DNA from 3 places in the Paenibacillus sp. EPM92 genome. Region 2 is predicted to be linked to each of the others. Evidence: riboswitches for the same ligand, from Rfam matches in the RefSeq annotation. Region 2 holds a riboswitch; each other region holds the start of a gene.
What was found. A riboswitch is a leader RNA that binds a small molecule or an ion and turns the genes downstream of it on or off. The one in region 2 is predicted to bind cyclic di-AMP.
Positions count from the first base shown of each region.

Region 1: linked by a shared signal. The riboswitch ahead of JMF85_RS10605 (APC family permease) and the one ahead of JMF85_RS16205 (KamA family radical SAM protein) in region 2 are both predicted to bind cyclic di-AMP.
Region 3: linked by a shared signal. The riboswitch ahead of JMF85_RS09745 (TrkH family potassium uptake protein) and the one ahead of JMF85_RS16205 (KamA family radical SAM protein) in region 2 are both predicted to bind cyclic di-AMP.

Region 1 is NZ_BCPS01000054.1:73,309-82,232, forward strand. Features, by position in the region: gene JMF85_RS10575 (YcnI family copper-binding membrane protein) at 1-568, shown strand, start outside; gene JMF85_RS28360 (hypothetical protein) at 677-805, opposite strand; gene JMF85_RS10580 (peptidoglycan-binding protein) at 887-1,654, shown strand; gene mscL (large-conductance mechanosensitive channel protein MscL) at 1,744-2,217, shown strand; gene JMF85_RS10590 (helix-turn-helix domain-containing protein) at 2,548-2,772, shown strand; gene JMF85_RS10595 (cold-shock protein) at 3,043-3,243, shown strand; gene JMF85_RS10600 (cold-shock protein) at 3,314-3,544, shown strand; cyclic di-AMP (ydaO/yuaA leader) riboswitch at 3,801-4,001, shown strand; cyclic di-AMP (ydaO/yuaA leader) riboswitch at 4,089-4,277, shown strand; gene JMF85_RS10605 (APC family permease) at 4,501-6,264, shown strand; gene JMF85_RS10610 (hypothetical protein) at 6,365-6,679, shown strand; gene JMF85_RS10615 (CynX/NimT family MFS transporter) at 6,819-8,036, opposite strand; gene JMF85_RS10620 (AzlC family ABC transporter permease) at 8,239-8,924, shown strand, end outside.
Region 2 is NZ_BCPS01000069.1:36,609-40,058, forward strand. Features, by position in the region: gene fur (ferric iron uptake transcriptional regulator) at 346-822, shown strand; gene JMF85_RS16195 (hypothetical protein) at 1,163-1,648, shown strand; gene rpmG (50S ribosomal protein L33) at 1,676-1,825, shown strand; cyclic di-AMP (ydaO/yuaA leader) riboswitch at 1,862-2,001, shown strand; gene JMF85_RS16205 (KamA family radical SAM protein) at 2,227-3,393, shown strand.
Region 3 is NZ_BCPS01000051.1:5,051-13,974, reverse strand. Features, by position in the region: gene JMF85_RS09765 (succinate dehydrogenase cytochrome b558 subunit) at 1-494, opposite strand, end outside; gene JMF85_RS09760 (LysR family transcriptional regulator) at 750-1,637, shown strand; gene JMF85_RS09755 (cation:proton antiporter) at 1,648-2,868, opposite strand; gene JMF85_RS09750 (potassium channel family protein) at 2,918-3,583, opposite strand; gene JMF85_RS09745 (TrkH family potassium uptake protein) at 3,597-4,949, opposite strand; cyclic di-AMP (ydaO/yuaA leader) riboswitch at 5,020-5,170, opposite strand; gene JMF85_RS09740 (CPBP family intramembrane glutamic endopeptidase) at 5,408-7,039, shown strand; gene uvrC (excinuclease ABC subunit UvrC) at 6,996-8,924, opposite strand, start outside.

The sequences.
Region 1 (8,924 bases), on a different contig from region 2:
AAGCGCTCACGTGACCGTGCAACCGAAAGAAACGACACAGGGAAGCTATGAGAAATTCACTGTCCGCGTACCGTCGGAAAAAAACGAACCGACCGTAAAGGTTGAAGTGAAATTTCCGCTGGACGCGGTAACCGTTTCCCGCTTCGAGCCGAAGCCCGGCTGGAAGTACGAGCTGACCAAAGAAGGCGATAAAATCAGCGGCGTCATCTGGACGGCAACCGGAGAAGGCCTTGGACCGACGGAATTCGGCGAATTTTACATGCAGGGCAAAGTCGCCGATACGGCTACCGCGATTACGTGGAAGGCGTATCAGACTTATAAAGACGGCAGCGTAGTCGAATGGGTCGGCGCCGAAGGTTCGGACAAGCCGGCTTCCGTGACGAAGGTGAATGCGAAGCCGGCAGGTGCGGCAGCCGATAGCCACGGACATACCGCAGCGCCGTCAGCGGGCGATTCGCCAGCCGCAGCTTCGACTGACGGGGCATCGAACACGCCGCTTTACTTATCGATCGCAGCCGTTGTGCTGAGCGCAGCGTCTCTGCTTGTTTCACTGGTGCGCAAGAAATAAGCGAACTTCCGATTCGCGGTAAGCCTGCTTCTTCCTTCCGGGAGAAGCAGGCTTTTTGCGTTGTCGGCAGAACGGCGGCGCTTTCTCCTGCGGCATCCGCGCATTCCCCTACAACCCATGCTTATACGGTCCGTCAGATCGGCCGATACCGCTCCGCTTCACCGGATCGCGGCTCCACGGATTCCGCCTGCTGCCTGCTTCGGCAAGCGTGGAGAAACCGGCCGAATATCCGTTCATAATATTGCAATCGTCGGGGGATGCTGGAAGTAGGCAATCGATCAGCCCCATCTCACTTCTGTTCAGGAGGAATAAATTCACATGTTTAACCGATTACGAACGAAGAAAACAACACTGCTGCTTACGATCGCTCTGCTGCTTAGCTTTGCCGTCTCAGGAACGGTGTTCGCCTTCGGCAAAGGCGCCCAAGGACCAGATGTTTACGCTGTGCAAGGGATGTTGAAGTCGCTCGGTTATTTCTCCGGCTCCATATCGGGTTATTACGGACCCGTCACGGAGAACGGGGTCAAGAGGTTCCAGAAGGCGTACGGCCTTCCGGTAACGGGGGCGGTCGACGATAAGACGCTGCAATCGATCCTATGGGCTTACGGTAATTTGAAAATTCCGAAGAAGCCTGCGCCCGCTCCGACGCCAACGCCAACCCCGGCTCCGGCTCCGAATCCGCAGTCGCCAAGCGACAACAAGCTTAGCGCGGAGGAGCAGCAGATGATCGACTTGGTCAATGGGGCGCGTACCCAGGCCGGCTTACCGGCGTTGACTGTCGATCCGCAGTTGTCCCATGTGGCGAAGTTGAAAAGTCAGGATATGGTGGATAAAAATTATTTTTCCCACCAGTCCCCGACGTATGGCTCGCCCTTCGATATGATGAAGCAGTTCGGCATCAGCTACCGCAACGCCGCCGAGAATATCGCCTGCAACAAAGGGGTAGAGGCGGCACACCAAGCGCTGATGAATTCGTCCGGACACCGCGCCAACATATTGAGTAACGATTTCACGCACATCGGCGTCGGCATCGTCGACGGCGGTCCGTGCGGCAAAATGTTCACACAGATGTTTATCTCTAAATAACCAAACCAGAGCAAGCTCCAGCAAAGCACAAACTTTGCGGGAGCTTGTTTGTTGTTATAAACTAATAAAAAAACGGAGGTTTGAACGAGATGAAAGCAACGGTCTGGAAAGAATTTAAAGAGTTTGCCATGAAGGGCAATATGATTGATTTGGCGATCGGGGTTATTGTCGGCGGCGCCTTCGGCAAGGTGGTCACGTCCATCGTCAACGATTTGGTTATGCCCCCGATCGGCCTGCTGCTGGGCCGTGTAAAATTCCAGGACTTGTTCATCAGTCTGGACGGCCGGTCTTTCGCTACGCTGGAAGATGCCAAGAAAGCGTCGGCGCCGACGTTAAACTACGGCTTGTTTATCAGCACAATGCTTGATTTTCTGATCATTTCGTTCGTCATCTTCATTGCCGTGAAGCAATTGAACCGACTGCGCAAGAAGGAGGAGGCAAAGCCCGATCCGAAAGCCGGCTTGCAGGAATGCCCGGAATGTTTATCCGAGATCCCGAAGAAAGCGATTCGCTGCAAATATTGCACGGCTGTCGTGAAAGCGCAAGCGAACGGACAAGCCTGATCCATAGCGGCACTTCAGTAGATCCATTCCATGTTGGGTATCTTAAGATGTAACAGACCAGAGAGGATGGACATGTTTATGAATATAGGCTCGGCTGTGCAGGAACAACTCGTCTTTATTCATCAGCCTTATAACATGCCGCCTGCATTCATAACCGTATGCCGGAAAACCGTACCCTGGCGGATTCCCCGCCAATAGCTGCGATGCCTCATCGTCTCGCCCATTTTTGGACGGTTGCCGCACCAGTATACGTGACCCTTCATAAACTGAATTTGACTGTATCCCTAGACCTTGTATTGATACAAAAACCCGGGCAAGGAGGGGTGACATTTGAAGGGCAGCGATCACAAAAGTAAATTTTTACTCACCAATCGCGAACGCGAAGTATTTGAACTGCTGGTGCAGGACAAAACGACGAAAGATATCGCGCAGCAGCTGTTTATCAGTGAGAAAACCGTACGCAACCATATCTCCAACGTCATGCAGAAATTAAATGTAAAAGGGCGTTCGCAAGCGGTTGTCGAGCTGATTAAGCTTGGGGAGCTGCAGATCTGAGGAAATCCAATGGACCTAACAAAGTCTTCTTTTTACGGTTCTTCTTTGCGGAGAATCGTAAGACGAGGGCTTTTTGGTTTGTGGAGGAGAGAAAAACTTGCCCTTTGCGTTTGAGTGTGGTATGATTACTTTAATCATATATTTGAAACCTTGATTCACATATTGCAAAGGGTTATCATTTGTGCGATGGTACCTTTTTCAATGTGTGAATTTTTTATTTGTTTCCAAAAATAAAAAGTACATGTTAAATAAAAATTTGGAGGTCATATTATGCAAACAGGTACAGTGAAATGGTTTAATGCTGAAAAAGGTTTTGGTTTTATCGAAGTGGAAGGCGGCAACGACGTGTTCGTGCATTTCAGTGCAATCACAGGCGATGGTTTCAAATCGTTAGATGAAGGTCAACGTGTTGAATTCAATGTCGTACAAGGAAATCGCGGTCCGCAAGCCGAAAATGTTGTAAAGCTGTAAAACCCAAAGCAAGCTGCCCTAACAAATATGGAGGGCAGCTTTTCTTTTGGATCATAAGGAGGGGTTCATCATGTATTTTCGGAAAAAATTGTTAGAGGATATCCCTACGGAAAATACGATGATTTGGTCATGTGAAAATGAAGACTGTAAGGGTTGGATTCGTGACAACTTTGCCTTTGAATGTCAGCCGATTTGCCGACAGTGTCTTGCTCCGATGGTAAGCAGCATGAAGATACTGCCGTTGCTCTTAAACTCGAACATCGACTTTAAATCACTTAAAAAAGGTGTGCAGATTTCTTAGCTGTCGCCCCCCTAATCAAGCCTTCTTTTTACGTTTCCTCTATAAGAGGGATCGTGAGATGAAGGCTTTTTGGTTGTTGGGGAAAAGAAAAAACGCGATTCATCGAGTAAAAAGCATGAAATAAAAGACCGCATGATATGTAAGCGGTATCACGCGTCGTTTTATCAAAACGATGTCTAATATCTTGATTTCATCTGTTTTACAGCTTTTTTGAATAAGCGTATGATACAACTCATGAAAACAAAATAACGTTTCTAATTCTAATTCGCTTAATTTCCCTTTGGGAAAGCGGGGGAACCAAACTCGAGCTTTGCTTATTGGTGTGAGAGCCAAAAATCAAAGTTTGAAGGGGTGAATCCTTGGACACAAACATCGGTAGTGTTTTTGTCCGAGGTAGGGTGCAACTCTCACCACCCGAATCCGTCAGCTAACCTCGTAAGCGTTGTGTGGAGGAGATGGGGAAACTGTGATCGTCTAACGTGACCACAGGGGAAGCGCCTCTGTGGCTTTTTATTGCCAAAAACCGGGATATCAAAAATGAAATGCGTCTTTATCGCTGAGTCCTTTAGGGGATCGGGGGAACCATTCGGTAATGGGCAAGGTTGTTACACCGCTTATTACTTTGGGGTGAATTTCTAAAGCAATCCCGTACATTTGTACATTTGCTTAGAATAGGGCGACTCTTACGTCCGAATCCGTCAGCTAACCTCGTAAGCGTAAAAAGAGAGGCGATTTTGTCGTGCGAAAGATACGGTTTTTTTGCCGTACCCAGGAAGCCGCGAGAAGAGTCCTCTTCTGTCAGGCTTCTTTTTTTATGTCTCTTTAGGATTTGAAGATGTACAACCGTTTGTGACTTTAGGAGTTGATATTTAATGTGGATAAAAACACAGCAACATCGGGTAAAATATCCAAATCATGAAGCAGAGAATCGGCTTCAAAAGGGGGAAGCATTCAAGATGATGTCTGCTTTGAAACGGTTCTTAATCGGTCGTCCTTTGAAATCCGAAGAACTCGCGGAAGAGAAGTTGAGCAAATTTAAGGCTCTTGCCGTATTATCATCGGATGCACTGTCTTCTGTTGCTTACGGCACGGAACAAATATTGCTGGTTTTAATGACAGTAGGTTTTGTGGCATTATGGTATTCCATTCCGATTTCCATTGCTGTATTAGGGTTATTAACGATTTTAATTCTTTCCTATCGCCAAACCATATATGCTTATCCGACGGGGGGCGGGGCATACATCGTATCGAAGGAGAATCTGGGGGTGCCTGTCGGTTTATTAGCAGGGGGATCCTTATTAGTTGATTATATTTTAACTGTGGCTGTTAGTATTTCTGCTGGAACCGATGCGATCACATCCGCTTTCCCTGGCCTTCACGACCATCGTGTTCTCATTGCTATTGTGATGATTGCTTTTTTGACCATCATGAATTTACGGGGAATCACGGAATCGGCTTCTATCCTTGCTTATCCGGTTTACCTGTTTGTCACTCTAATTGTGCTTCTTATCCTGAGCGGGTTATATAAATATGCTGCAGGCGGTGTTTCTGCAGCGCCCCAAACTCATGATATGGCAATCTCGGGAATTAGTTTATTTATACTCCTTAAGGCTTTCAGTTCCGGCTGTTCCGCATTGACCGGGGTTGAGGCCGTATCTAATGCAATACCTAACTTCAAGGCACCGGCGGAGAAAAATGCGGCAAGAACCCTGATGATGATGGGACTTATTTTAGGCAGCTTATTTATGGGGATTAGTTTTCTAGCCTATACCTATGGCATTACACCGAGACCTGAAGAAACCGTCGTTTCCCAAATCGCCGCTTCCACGTTTGGCCGGGGGCCCATGTATTATGCCATACAAGCTTCTACGGCTTTGATCTTATTTCTCGCTGCGAATACAGCCTATGCCGCATTTCCGCTGCTTGCCTACATGATGGCAAAAGACAAATTTATGCCCCGTATGTTTACCGCCAGAGGGGATCGACTCGGGTTTTCAAACGGGATCATCGTACTCGGTGTTTTATCGGCTATTTTAATTGTTATTGCTCAGGGACATACGGAAGGCCTGATTCCTTTGTATGCTTTAGGCGTGTTTATTCCGTTTACCTTGTCCCAAACAGGAATGATGCGCCGCTGGTGGAAAATGAAACCGAAGGGTTGGGCTATCAGCTTTTTAATCAATACAATCGGAATGATCACAACGTTCTCCATCTGCTTAATCTTTTTGATTACAAAATTTTCACAAGTATGGATCACATTCCTTTTCCTTCCGGTTGTTATCTATTTCTTTATTCGTATCCACAAGCATTACCTGAATATGGCTAATGAACTGCGGATTGATCCGAAAGCAGAGACGCCAGTGACCAAAGGAAATGTGATCGTTGTCCCGGTGGCAGGGGTTAATCGGGTCGTTTTAAATACGATCGGGTATGCCAAGTCGATATCAGAGAACATTATTGCCGTTTATGTTGCTTTTGACGACGATGATGCACAGAAGATGGAGAAAAAATGGGAGGAGTGGAATTCAGGCGTTCGGCTTGTTATTTTAAAATCCAGTTATCGGAGCATACTGAGACCTTTAATTAAATTTATCGATACAATTGAATGGAAAACCAGCGAGACGGATTATGTAACGGTGATGATTCCGCAATTTATTACAAGGAGTTGGTGGCACAATTTTCTGCATAATCAATCCAGTATATTAATTCGTGCCTATTGATTAAATCGAAAAGACGTTACGATTTCGACTGTACCTTTTCATTTGAAGCATTAATTAGAGCTGCTGCGTTCAGACCAAAATCCACGAATGGAGGCACCTGATGTTGAATTTATTTGAGCTGGCGAATCTTCATCCTGATATTGAAGCTGTTCACGAGGTCGTCCAGGCTTTAAAGGCTCGCATTGATGGTAAAGAAGTCGGAATTAAAATCCTGAAGAATGAAGCCGGTCATTACTTTTATGAACTAAGTCATTATTATAGAGGAGCGGATAATGCCAACCCGTACGTTTCAACGGACAATCGGTTTGCTTCAGTCGAAGAGGCGGCACGGGGAGCGCTCCGGTCGGCAACGATGTTTTACCGGAGCACCGATGAGGGTGGAACTTGGTTGAAGAACGAATCCTTTTATCCGTAATATCAAGCGAAGATTTTTGTGCCGGCGGCCCCCTGCCCCGCACGAATCTGAAGCAGGACCTCCGCAATTGCGAAGGTCCTGCTTCAGATTACGCTCCAGTTAAATCATCGGGTAAATCCGCTCCAACAAAGCTTTGATCTCATGATGATTCTTTCTTGCTGCCGGCTGTCACATACGCGTTGCGTCCGGCCCCGAGGCCCACGGACAGCAGCAGAAGACTGGCCGCCACAGTGATTAACAACGGAATTGCCCAAGTGTTGGTCACGTCATGAAGAAACCCGAACAGGACGGGGCCGAACGCGGCAAGCAAATATCCGACGGACTGCGCCATCCCCGACAGCTCGGCGGCTTGACGCGCATTCTGCGTGCGAAGCCCGAAGAAAGCAAGCGCCAAACTGATGCTTGAACCTACTGCAATCCCAATACAAATAATCCAAAGCCAGATCAGCGAGGTATTCCCGCTAAGCAATCCGAGGTATCCAATAAGGTGAAAGAGCACCGTTACGATTACAATGCCTCTTTGGTTGGAACTGCGCCCGGCGAGAATCGGAACGATGAATGAAACCGGCAGGCTTACAAACTGCATGGCGGATAGCATCCATCCGGCGGCTGAGACGCTCATCCCCCGGCTATGCAGAATTTCGGGCAGCCATGCCGCATTAATGTAAAAAAGCCACGACTGCAAGCCCATGAACAAGGTGACCTGCCATGCCAGGGAGGAGCGCCAGATGGAGCCGCCGCCGCCCGCAGTTGACGCTGCCTGGCGGGAACGAAGCTGCGGCAGCCAGAAGAGCGCGGCCAATCCGCCTAAGACAGCCCAGCTTGCGAGAGACCCCCGCCAGCCAAGTCCTGCCCCCACCGAAAGGGGGACGCTGATACCCGAAGCCAGTGCGCCAAAGACGTTCATCGAAACCGAGTACGCACCGGTCATGAATCCTACATGCTCGGGAAAATCCCGTTTAACAAGGCCCGGCAGCAGCACGTTTCCGATCGCAATGGCAAGACCGATGATGATTGTACCCATGAATAGCGTGACGACCGAAGCATAGGACCTTAGAAGAATCCCGACAATTAGCACGATCATGCTTAGGAAAAGCGTCATTTCCATCCCGATTTTGCGTGAAATTTTAGGGGCAACCGGGGAGAGCGCGGCAAAGGCCAGTAACGGCAAAGCGGTTAGCATGCCGGTTACCGTATTCGATAAATGAGTCTCTAAACGAATCGCATCTACCAAGGGGCCTAATCCTGTGATGGCGGCCCGAAGATTTGCGGCGACCAGCAATATCCCCAGGATTAACCACACGGTCTTCATCCGGGAACGCACGTAATGTCCGCTAGAGTCATACTTCAGAAGCATATTCCTAGACACCTGCTTTCTAGTCTGACAAATTACACATTCTATAATCATATCAAAAAAAATAGAGAAAAACATCATAGGTCTGGTCAATCGGGAGAAAATTTGCGGGCGCATGAGGAGGACTCTTTGGTTGGCGAGTGCGAAAATGATATAATTAATAGAATATGGCATTGAAAACTGATGAGATGATGGAGCAGATCACATGCAAACAAACACGACAGCTGCCCCCAAGGACGATACGTTCATACAGGGGGTAAAGGATTGTATTCCTACTTTGCTCGGGTACTTAAGCATCGGGTTCGCCGCAGGCGTCGTGGAGAAGACCGCAGGCTTAAGCTTAGCGGAAATCGCTCTTCTGTCCTTGCTGCTTTATGCGGGTTCCGCACAATTTATTTTTGCCGGGATGATCACGGCCAGTTATTCCGTTACCGCCATGATCTTTACGATTTTTTTTGTGAATCTCCGCCATATTTTGCTAAGCGCGGCCTTATCGCCTTATTTTCGACATCTCTCTCCGATGAAAAATATTGGGATAGGTTCCCTGCTAACCGATGAGACGTTCGGAGTGGCATTAACCCGGGCAGCCGGCAAGGAGCGGATCAGTGAAAGATGGATGCACGGTCTTAACGTGACAGCATACTTGAACTGGTTTGTCGCGAATATGGCCGGCGCGTATTTTGGACAATGGATTACAAATCCGGAGAGGTATGGTCTTGATTTTGCTTTGCCGGCGATGTTTATAGGACTTCTTGTACTGCAAATGGCAAGCCGCGGTCAAATCATGAAAGACGTTGTTGTCGCAATCAGCGCGATCTTCATTATCGTGGGAATGAGCATGATTTCATCCGGAAGCTTAGGTGTTATCGTGGCTACCGTTCTAGCTTCAAC
Region 2 (3,450 bases):
CAGAAGGGAATCCCATCCAAGCCAATTGTACGAGGCCAAGTGTTAGCAGCACTTGGTCTTTATTAAATAAATCATAACATATGATGAGCATCCCAGCAATTATTAGTTACCATGACCGAACAACGGATTATTGTAGATGATGCAGCGGACTGAATCGGGGCTCTCGCTGCGATGATGTTCGACCGATGTGTTTGTCATCTTCCGCCTCATGCGGACAATTGAATAATCAATTCCATTGCTTCTTACTTAGAATTGCGATAAGATTAGAATAATTATAAATAGTGAGATTCATTTCGCGGACAATAAAAAAATTTACGCGCGTCGAGACTAAAGGAGAGTGCATCCATGATGGTATTGGAACAACTCGACAAAATCAATCGGCAGTTGAGGAGCAGCAACTATAAATTAACCCCCCAGCGCGAAGCGACGGTTCGGGTTTTATTGGAGAATGAGCAGGAACATCTGAGCGCCGAGGATGTGTATATGCTCGTGAAAGACAAATATCCCGATATCGGCCTGGCTACTGTATACCGGACGTTGGAGCTGCTGGCCGAGCTTCATATCGTGGAGAAGATGAACTTCGGAGACGGGGTTGCCCGCTTCGACCTCCGCAGCGAAGAACATACGCATATGCACCATCATTTGATTTGCACGGTATGCGGGGCGCTCAAGGAAATCAAAGACGATTGGCTGCTTGAATTGGAGAATCGACTTCAACAAGAATATGGCTTTAAAGTAACGGATCATCGTCTCGACTTCATGGGCACCTATCACACCTGCAAAAGTAGCGAATGTAAAAGAGCAAGCAAGGCAATATCTTAAAATGCCTTGCTGACGGGGAGTCTTTCGATCTTGGAAAGACTTCTTTTTGTTGTGCAGGAGAAGACCCGCCTGCATAACCGTTGCGAAGTTACCGGAAGACCGAGAGGATCTATGGAGCTGGCAAAATCAGCCTAAACTCGTCGGCGAGGTAAAAACTTCAAGCTTCGCAGTTGACTGGCCGTTAAGGTTAAGGTATGATGTGAAGTAATCGTAAAAATTACAAATATTATTGTCGTGAACGGCCCCGGTCCAAGTTGTAGTGACAAAAATGCTAACATCCGGTCAGGGAATTGTGCCCTAACCCTGCGTGCTGGGTTTATAGCGGTTTACATGGGGGGGTGTGATATTGAAGAAGAGCACACAAAACGATGATGAGACGATCATTAGTCATCACTCCCAGACACAATGGCAACGCCGGGAACAGGAATTGGCCTGTTGGGTGCAGCGGGCGAAGCCAAGAAAGCGTCCCAAACAAACCGTTATTTTGGGGAACACCCCGGTCGATGCCGAACTGCTTATGGCTCTTACCCTCCTTAAGCGGACGCGCATCCAGACGGAATTTTCTTGCGCGGGCGTAAGTTTATTGGATGAACCTGAAGATCATTCGCTCTATGCGTATATAACCATCACCGGCTCGGCGACAGCGGATCGATTCGTACAGCTGGCCCTGACACGGATGAGACACCGTCTGCTTGTAACATGGGAGCCGCGCCGGAACCGGTACGATCTTTCTTCATTTTTTATCGGACACAACCGTTCTTTCTGCTTGCTGATGCAACGATGCGCGGAAATATTCGCTGAGCTTGAGGACGAGCAATCAAGGTAATTGGCAACTGTAGAGGAGGTGAACAGGATGAGGGTAATCGTAACATTGGCTTGCACGGAAACGGGAGATCGTAACTATACGACGACAAAAAACAAAAAGAATCAAACCGGACGATTGGAAATGCGCAAATATTGTCCGCGTCTCCAAAGACACACCTTACATCGGGAAACCAGATAAACATATTTCCTTGACTTCTCAAAAATGTTTGTATATCATAAACGTACGCTTAATTTCCGGTTTTCGAATCGGAAAGCGGGGGAACCAATGTAATTGGGGCGAATCATGTAACGATGTAGGGAACCATCTTTCCCGAGCCCGGCAGCTAACCTCGTCAGCAGGAGATGGGTCAAGTTTCTACATGCATTAACCTGCATCTATTGACCCGAGATCAGGGTCTTTTTGTTTGTTTGAAGACCCTTCGAATGACGATCGGTTATCGCCATGCTGCGATATCGTTCGTCTCGAATCGGGTCTTTTTGTTTTACTTGTTAAAAGAAAGCACAAATCGTTTATTCCAGGAAAAGGAGGGAACAGATCAGGTCTGTGGTTTGAAAAAACTCGTAGTAGGAGGAGCAAATATGACACAGCCGAAATATATAACGGATATTGATAAGATACTGGAAATTCCTGAGGATGAAAGAAAGAAGCTTAAACCGATTACAGATAAGTTTGTATTTCGGGTGAACGACTATTATTTGAACCTGATTGATTGGGACGATCCTGAAGATCCGATCCGAAAGCTGGTCATCCCTAATGAAGGGGAGTTATCCGAATATGGGCGCTGGGATGCCTCCGATGAGGATACCAATTACGTAGTGCCGGGCTGCCAGCACAAATATCGGACTACGGCTCTCTTGCTGGTTTCTGAAGTATGCGGTGCATACTGCCGATATTGTTTCCGGAAGCGACTCTTTCGCAATGACGTTCATGAAGCGACGAAAGATATGGATCCCGGTCTAGCCTACATTGCGAGTCATCCGGAAATTAACAACGTGCTGCTTACCGGAGGAGATAGCTTGATTCTGGCAACAGCCAAATTGGAAAGCATCCTGAGCCGGTTAAGAGAAATCGACCATGTTAAAGTTATACGGCTCGGTTCGAAAATACCTGTTTTTAATCCGATGCGGATTTATGAAGACGAACGATTGCTGGAAGTCATCCGCCGTCATTCAAGCGTAAACCAGCGGATTTATGTGATGGCGCATATCAATCATCCTCGCGAGATTACCGCCGAAGCCAAGAAAGGCTTTGAAGCTCTTCATCAAGCCGGCGCTATTGTTGTCAATCAGACGCCTATTCTTAGAGGGATCAACGATAACCCCGAACGATTGGCAGAGCTGCTGGATAAGCTGTCATGGGCCGGCGTAACCCCCTATTATTTCTTCGTCAATCGTCCGGTGGCCGGCAATCGCGAGTTCGTTCTGCCGCTGCAGCAAGTGTACCGAATCGTGGAAGAAGCCAAGGCGCGCACTTCAGGCTTAGGTAAAAGGGTGCGTCTATCCATGAGTCACACCTCCGGCAAAATCGAAATTCTGGCTATTGATAACGGAAAGGCCTATCTGAAATATCACCAGTCGCGGGATAACGAATACGGCAAGTTCATGGTGTTGGATTGCCCTGAAGATGCGGCATGGTTCGATGATCTGCCAGGTAGCGATCAATATTGGCAGAAGCCCCAAAAGAAAACCGATGAAGTTATTTCGGTGAATGAGCTCCCTGATCTGCCGCGAGCGCATGCTAGATGAACAACCACATAAGTCATGTAATAAAGCATCGCTGTGCTATATTCTAACTTGATATAA
Region 3 (8,924 bases), on a different contig from region 2:
GACCACATGCCGTTGCTGAAGTGGAACACAGCGGCGATGACGCCGATTACATACAATACGAAGTAAACCGGATTCGATGCGATTTGGTGCATATGCGAGCCGATCTCCATTTGCTCGACGCTGCCGATCGCAATTTGAAAACGGGTTTGGAAAAAGTGCCACGCCACGAACAGGAACGTAACCACACCGGTCACGCGCTGCAAGAAGAACATCACGTTGCGAAAATAGCCGTAGTTATTTACGTTATTTCGCGCCGTGTAGGCGACATACAAACCGTAAATCGCGTGATACGCCAGCGGAATCCAAATGCCGAAAATTTCGAGCGCCAATACGAGCGGCAAACTGTGCAGCCATTCGACGTGCTCAAGAAAGCTCTCGGGTCCGCCCTTCGCTGCCGAGTAGTTCGTCAGCAGGTGTTCGATCAGGAAAAACCCGACCGGAATAACCCCCAGTAAGGAATGGAGCTTTCGTGAAAAGTACGAGTTCTTGAACATTACCCTTCGTTCCCCCCTAAAATTAGGCTTGCCACGGCCTTCGTGAAAACCATTACCCATTGTACTCCCGACGCCTGAGAGCGTCAACACAAAACGATACAACTATTTTCCATGAATCGACAGTCTTGTATACGGTTCACGGTAATTATTGTGAACAATCCGTGACATATACATCCTACTCTTATTTCGCTTATAATGGAAGTGCCGATTTCTTATAATCTCTTATAACTACAGTGCATATAGAAAGGAATAACTATGGAACAATTCGACATGTTCGTCACGGTCGTGCAGCAGCAAAGCTTAAATAAAGCGTCGCAATTGCTGAACATCTCGCAGCCCGCCCTTTCGCGCAAAATCATGAAGCTGGAGCAGGAGCTTGGCGTCGAGCTGTTCCGCCGTAAAGGCAAGCGGCTCGAGCTGACGCGCGCCGGCGAGGTCTGTTACGAATATGCGCTCGATCAGCAGCGTCTGGAGCGAAAGCTGCACGATTCGCTGCGCGCGTTCCGTTCCGCGACGAAACCGGCCAGCATCGTCATCGGCGCCAGTCTGACCACCCTGCAATCCACCTTGCCCGATTTGATCACCATTTATACACGCGAGCATCCGCATACCGATATTAAAGCCGTCACCGGCAAAACGCACGAGGTCGTCCCGCTCGTCAAGGAGAAAAAAGTCGACATCGGTCTTGTCGCCTCGCAAATCGACGACCCCGGCCTCGTCAGCGTCCCGCTGTTCGACGATCATCTCTGTCTGGTGCTCCCCGCCGCACACCCTTATGCCGATCACGCCGGCTTGACCGTTCACGATTTGCACGAGCTGCCGATGATCTTATTCTCCCGCGGGACATGGTATCGCGTACTGATGGACGAAATGTTCCATCGCTGCGGCGTCCATCCGGATGTGAAGATGGAGATCGATTCGTTCGAAGCGATCGTCCGCCTCGTCGCGACGTGCCAGACAGCCACGCTGCTCCCGGAATCGTACCTGCGCCATCCGCTGGTCGGCAACAATGAGCTGACCGTTCGTTTCGTCCCCGAGCTGGAGCAAACGAAAAGAACGACTTCGCTCCTATATACGGAGGAAGCCGCTCTCGAAGCGCCGATCCGGCGGTTTATCGACCTGGCGGTGAAGCATTACCGTTGACCCTCCAGGCTCACTTCTCCTCGAGCCCCAGCTTGCGCGCGGCATAAGCCGTCGTGCTCGCCTGGAGCAGGATCGTGAGCAGCACCGCCAGGAACGTAACGGACGAGATGATGTCCGCATGCGCGATGCCCATCCCGGCTACCATACCCGACAGCGCGGCGGGAATGACGCCCGTCTCCCGCACCCAGAACATAAATACAATCTCGTTCCGCTCCCACTTGGCCTTCCGGTCCGGAAGCGCGGAGGCCAGCACGGTAAGCGGCCTTGCGATCAGCATGAATACCGCAATGACACCGAGGCTCGGCCACAAGTGTTCGAAGATCATGCCGAAGTTTACCTGGCTTCCGAGCAGAATGAAAATAAGCATGCGCATCAGCACCGTCATATTTTCGGTAAAATGGCCCATTTCCTGCAGCTTGTCGTCCATGTGGAGCTTGAACAAATCGCTGTTCCCCCAAATCAGTCCGGCCGTGAACGTCGCCATAAATCCGCTCACATGCAGCGCGTCGCCCAGCCAGTAGGCCCCAAGCGCGGTAACGACGAGGGCGATCGTGGTGTAATCGCGCAGCCATCCGAGCCTCAGGTGCGCCGTGATGAACGCCAGCCCGAACCCGACACCGATGCCGACCGCGATGCCGCCGAGCGCCGTTTGCAGAAACTCGAGCACGCTTGAGGAGAGCGATATCGCCTGTCCGCCCGTAATCGCGCCGAGCACCGAGAAGGTGAGGATCGAGCCGGTTGCGTCGTTGAAGGCGGATTCGCTTTCCACCGTTTCCCGTACTTTGCTCCGGATCTTCACTTGCTTGAAGACGGGGATCAGCGTCGCCGGGTCGGTCGACGAAATAATCGCCCCAAGCAGCACCGCATACATGAACGGGATCCCCAGCAGGTAATGGGCGGCGAAAGCGACGACCGCGCACGTAATCAGCACGCCCGGCACGCTTAGCAAGGTAAGGGTGACCCATACCTGGCGAAGGCCCGACAGCCGGATGTTGCGCCCCCCGTCGAATAAGATGAGCGCGGAACCGACGGTTAAGATGAATTGATTCGTGAACGAGCTGCTCGGCTCGTGAATCAGGTGCAGCCCTTGACCGACGATCATGCCTGCGGCCAAAAAGAGAGCGACGTCCGGCAGTTTCAGCCAATTCGCCGCTTTTCCGAAAATCATGCCCAGAAATAAGACGGAAACGATTAAAAAGATGACATGCTCGATAAGTACGGCATTCTCCAACTCTCCGTGGCTCCTTCCTATATAAACCCAACGATCGTCTATTAACGCATTAACGAGCCAAGGCGTTCTCGAAATGCTCGATCTGTTCGTTCGTGCCAATGATGACCATGACGTCCTTCTCGTCTACGGTATCGGTAGCCGTCGGCGCGATGATCACGTCGCCATGCTTCTTATTGATAGCGACGACGCTGCAGCCATAACGAGCCCGGGTATCAAGCTCCTTCAACGACAGACCGTCCAAACACTTCGGAACGGCCAGCTCGGCGATCGTGTACTCCTTCGACAGCTCGATATAATCGAGCAGATTCGGGGAAACCAGCTGATGCGCGACGCGAATGCCCATATCCCGTTCCGGGAAAATGACCCGGTCGACGCCGATCTTATGCAGCACCTTCCCGTGCAGCTCGGACAACGCCTTGGCCACAACCATCTTCACCCCGATATCCTTCAAGAGGATCGTCGTCAGGATGCTGGCTTGAATATCGTTGCCGATCGCTACGATCACGCAATCAAAATTCCGGATCCCAAGCGAACGAATGACATCTTCGTCCGTCGAATCCGCAACGACGACGTGCGTGAGCTCTTCGCTCATTTCTTCTACCGCTTCCTCGTCCATATCGATCCCCATTACTTCATAACCGAGCTGTATGAGCTCCTTTGCCAGACTCGAGCCGAAACGGCCGAGTCCGATTACCGCGTACTGACTGCGTTTCATCGAATGCCTCTCCCTATCCAATCGTAATTTTCCCTTCCGGGTATCTGAACAGCTCTTTCTCTGCCTTCGGACCGAGCGCATACGCGAGCGTCAACGGACCGAGCCGGCCGATAAACATCGTAAGGGCGATCATCAACTTGCCGAACGTGGTCAAATCGGGCGTGAGCCCCATCGTCAGTCCGACCGTGCCGAAAGCCGACGTCGCTTCGAACAAAATCATCAGGAAATTGTGATCTTCCGTCGTGGACAGCAGCATGGTGACGAAGATGACCCAGAACAAGGCGATCATGGTTAACGTAATCGCTTTAAGAATCCGGTCTTTGCCGAGCCGGTTATGGAACAGCACGATATCCTCTTTCCCCCGGATCATCGCGATAATCGCCCCGATCAGCGTCGTGAACGTCGTCGTCTTGATCCCGCCGCCCGTCGATCCCGGGGACGCCCCGATGAACATGAGAACAATAATGAAAAACTGCGACGCCTGCCTCATGCCCGCGATGTCGATGCTGTTCGCGCCGGCCGTTCGAGGGGAGACCGATTGAAAGAACGAAGCCAGTATTTTACCGTTCCAGTTAAGCGTGGCAAGCGTCTTCGGATTCGTAAATTCAAAGATGAAGATGACGATGGCCCCGACCAGGATCAGAATGCCGCTCGCGCTCAACACGACCTTGGAATGGAGCGACAGCCGGCGGCGCTGCTTGTACTCCATCAAGTCGGACAGGACGACAAACCCGATCCCTCCTAATATAATCAACGCCATGGAGACGATATTGATCACATAATCGTCCGCGTAAGCCGTAATGCCGGAGAACCGGCCGGTAATCGGACCGAACAGATCGAACCCGGCGTTGTTAAAGAACGAGATCGCATGAAACACCCCATACCCCAGCGCACGCACCGGACCTAAATCGAACGACCACCGGATGGCGAAGATGACAGCCGCTGTGAACTCGATCGTCAACGAGTACACCAGAACTTTACGGATTAAGCGCACGATGCCTTCCATGCTGCCCTGATTCATCGCTTCTTGAAGAATGAGCCGTTCTTTCAGCGAAAGCCGCTTCTTCAAGGCGAAGGCGAACAGGGTGGCCATGGTCATGAACCCGAGACCGCCGACCTGAATCAACGAAATAATGACAATCTTGCCGAATAAAGACCAATGAGTGCCTGTATCGACTACGACCAGACCGGTCACACAGGTCGCCGAGGTCGCCGTGAACAACGCGTCCAGGAAAGGCGTCGGCACCCCGGACGCCGCTGACACCGGGAGCGTTAACAAGCCGGCGCCCGCCAGTATGATCAAGGCGAACCCGATGACCAAAATTTGCGGCGGGGTAAGCTCGATTTTTTTCGATTTGGATTTCATCCTGAACCTGCACCTTCTCAACTTTTTATGAACAACAAAAAAAAGACACGGGAAACCCAGTGCCATCCAAGGTTCCTGTAACACAAGCCTACGAGGTTAGCTGACGGATTCGGGTATACAGGCCCCCTATCCATGCGGCCCGTTACCCGGCCCTGCACGGAATTCACCCCTATGATTCATGGTTCCCCCGTTTTCTTGAAGAAATTCGGCTTCTTATTCAATTGATATGAATTATAAGGTTCTTTGGAACGAAGTACAAAGCTCTATTTGGCGGAAAAGGAAGGATTTTCGGAACATTACGATACATGACAGCGCTCTCAAACGGTGAAGTCTTCTCCTTGCTTGTTTTTTCCGGCGGTTTCTCGTGATATCATGAGATTACCCTATTAGCATGGATGACCATAACGGAGAATACGATTAAGATAAGCTGTTACGATTTACCGGATAAGGAGTGTGTCATGCCCAACAAAGGTTCTCGTCCCCCCTTATGGCTGGCGGTCATCGGTCTTCTGCTGTACTTCGGGCTATCTTATCTCGCCCCGCTGTTTCAGGACCACAACGATCTTGACGGGGAAGCGCAGGCGGCGCCTGCCATTAGTAAAGCGGAAGCGGCCGACCTCGCGATCGCCTTCGCCGATCACAAATTCGGGCTCTCGCCCGGCCGCACGGCGGATACGTTGTTTCAATCGAACACGGTTCGCAGCGGGTACATCCAGAAGGAAGGCTTGGAGGAAGAGTATCGAAATCGGTTCGAGAAGCGTTATCCAATCGATTATTACGAAGTGGAAATCCGCGATGGGCAAGCCACCTATTACATCGGGGTCAACTTCAACAACCGTCAGGTGATCAGCTATAGCGCTTCGAAAGCGCCGACGGCCAAAACCGAAGCGCGGCCGGCGGCGGAAACGGATGCGTCCTCGATCGCCGTAAGCGCCGTCCGCGATATGGGCTTCGATCCGGCTGCGTTCACACTGGCTGGCAGCGCTGCGGACAAACGCCCGCCCGGCGAATTCGTATTCGTCAGCAAGACGGAGCGGATCGGCGAAGCCCCGCTGGAGCTGCACGTGCAGACGGCGAACGGGCAAGCGGTGTCGTTCCGCCCGGCATTCCCGCCGCCGGAAAGCTTCACACTCTGGCAGCAGATGCAGGACGAGCGGTCCGCTCTGATGACGCGGATCAGCTTGTTCGCATCGCTGCTGATGGCGCTCGCCGCCTTGATCCTCGTCGTACGGCAGCGCAAACAGATCGACTTCGCGCGCGGCGCGCTGCTGTCGATCGTGTTCCTGGCGATCTATGTGAGCAATAACTACAATCTGATGCCCGCCTTCCGTACGATGCACGGCAGCGGTCCTTCGGAGCCGGATGCGGTGTTGTACTTGTGGATCAGCAACATCTATGTGGCGCTGATGGCGTTGTCCTCTTACTTCGCCTTGGTTGCCGGAAGCCGGCTGACGCTTGACCGGGGCGAACGCCCGTGGGCCGTATGGCGTGATGCGGACTTCGCCGGGCAAGTGAAGCAGGCGATGAGCAGCGGATATGTGATCGCCCTGTTCATTCTCGGCATCCAGCAGGCGTTGTTCTTCGCCGCCACCGAGCTGTTCGACGTCTGGGCCGTGAACGACCCGACCGATTCGGTGTACAATATGCTGCACCCCGAATGGTTTCCGCTGCTGGCCTGGTCTGCAGCCATCTCCGAGGAAGCCGTCTACCGGGTGCTCGGCGTGTCGCTTATGCTGAAGCTGACACGCCGTCCTTTCGTGGCGGTGCTTGTGCCTAGCGTCATCTGGGCGATGAGTCACACCCAGTACCCGGTATACCCGGTGTACACCCGGCTTGTAGAGGTGTCGGTCATCGGCATCGTGTTCGGTTACGCGTACTTGCGGTACGGCTTCCTGACCGCCCTGTTCGCCCACGCGGCGATGGACAGCATCCTGATGGGCTTCTCGCTGATGTACAGCGGCGACGACAGGCAAGCCGCCGTCGGCCTCGCGTACTTCTTCGCGCCGGCTGTCGTCGGTTGGCTGCTGCACAGGCTGCACGGGCGCTTCAAGCCTCGATCCCCGTCGAATCCGCCGCTGCGCCATCCGTAATCGGGTCGGCGCTATCGCTTGCGCCGGGCCCGGCTTCGGCTCCTTCGGCGGGGCCGTTCAAGGAAGCGAGAATGTGCTGCGCCAGCTTTTCCCCGATACCGAGAGGCTTGAAGTCTTCGACTTGAGCCTCTTTTATTTTTTTCAACGAGCCGAAGTGCTTCAAGAGCGCCTTGCGCCGCTTCTCGCCGATGCCCGTGATCGAATCGAGCGTCGATACGGTCATCGACTTGGCGCGCGTCTCGCGGTGGAACGTGATGGCGAAGCGATGCACCTCGTCCTGGATGCGCTGCAGCAAATAAAATTCCTGGCTGTCGCGCGGCAATGGCACCACTTCGGGCGGATCGCCCATTAACAGCTGGGCCGTCTTGTGCTTGGCGTCTTTGACCAGACCGCATACCGGCAAATGCAAACCGAGCTCGTTCTCGAGCACGTCCACTGCAGCCGCCAGATGGCCCCTGCCGCCGTCGATGACGATCAGGTCGGGCATCTTCAGTCCTTCCTTCAACACACGCTCGTAGCGGCGTCTGACGACCTCACGCATCGTCTCGTAATCGTCCGGTCCCTGCACCGTCTTGATTTTGTACTTGCGGTATTCCTTGCGGTCCGGCTTGCCGTCCGTGAACACGACCATCGCCGACACCGGGTCGCTTCCCTGGATGTTCGAGTTGTCGAACGCTTCGATGCGATGGATCGTGCCCGTACCGAGGTATTGGCCCAAATTTTCAACGGCCTTGATCGTCCGCTCGGCATCCCGTTCGATCAGCTTAAACTTCTCTTCAAGCGCCACGCGCGCGTTGTCGCTCGCCATCTCAACCATGTTCTTCTTCAAGCCGCGGCGGGGCATGTGCACCCGCACCTTCAGCCAGCTTTCGAGCGCATCCTTGACGTCAGATTTCGTCTCGGCCGCGGCCGTCTCCTCCGGCACAGGCGTTCCCTGCTCCGCGTCTGCGCCCGCCGAAGGCGTCTCCACAGCGGCCGGACGTTCCTCCGCCGGATTCGGCGGCAGGAAAATTTCCTTCGGCAGCGCCGGGTTATCGCTGTAATACTGGGTCACGAACGAGGTGAAATCGTCATACGCTTCGCCATAGTAAGGGAACATCGTCGCATGCCGCTCGATAAGCTTCCCTTGGCGCATATATAGAATCTGGACACACATCCACCCTTTGTCGACGGCAAAGCCGAATACGTCGCGGTCCATCTTATCGTTCGTCGTAATCTTCTGCTTCTCCATGACGGCGTCGATGTGCACAATTTGATCCCGCAGCTCCTTGGCCCGTTCGAAGTTCAGCTCCTCGGCCGCTTCCTGCATTTTGCGCTTCAGGTCCTCCTTGATCTCGTCGTGGCCGCCGTTCAAAAAGCGCGCGATCTCCCCGACCATCTTATCGTACGTCTCCTGCTCGACCTCGAACTCACAGGGCGCGATACACTGGCCCAAGTGGTAGTACAGGCATACCTTATCCGGCAGCGTATTGCACTTGCGCAGCGGGTACAACCGGTCCAGCAGCTTCTTCGTTTCCTGAGCGGCGTACGCATTCGGATAGGGGCCGAAATATTTCGCCTTGTCCTTATGCACCCGCCGCGTCACTTCGAGCTTCGGATGCCGCTCATGCGTAATTTTTATATAGGGAAAAGATTTATCGTCCTTCAGGAGTACATTGTACCTCGGGACGTACTTCTTGATCAGATTGCACTCCAGGATGAGCGCTTCCATGTTGCTGGCGGTCACGATATATTCGAAATCGACGATTTCGCTCACCAGCAGCTGCGTCTTCGCCGTATGACTGCCCGTAAAATAAGTCCTCAGCCGGTTGCGCAATATTTTCGCTTTGCCGACATAAATGATCGTGCCTTCGCGGTTCTTCATCAAGTAACAGCCCGGCAGCTC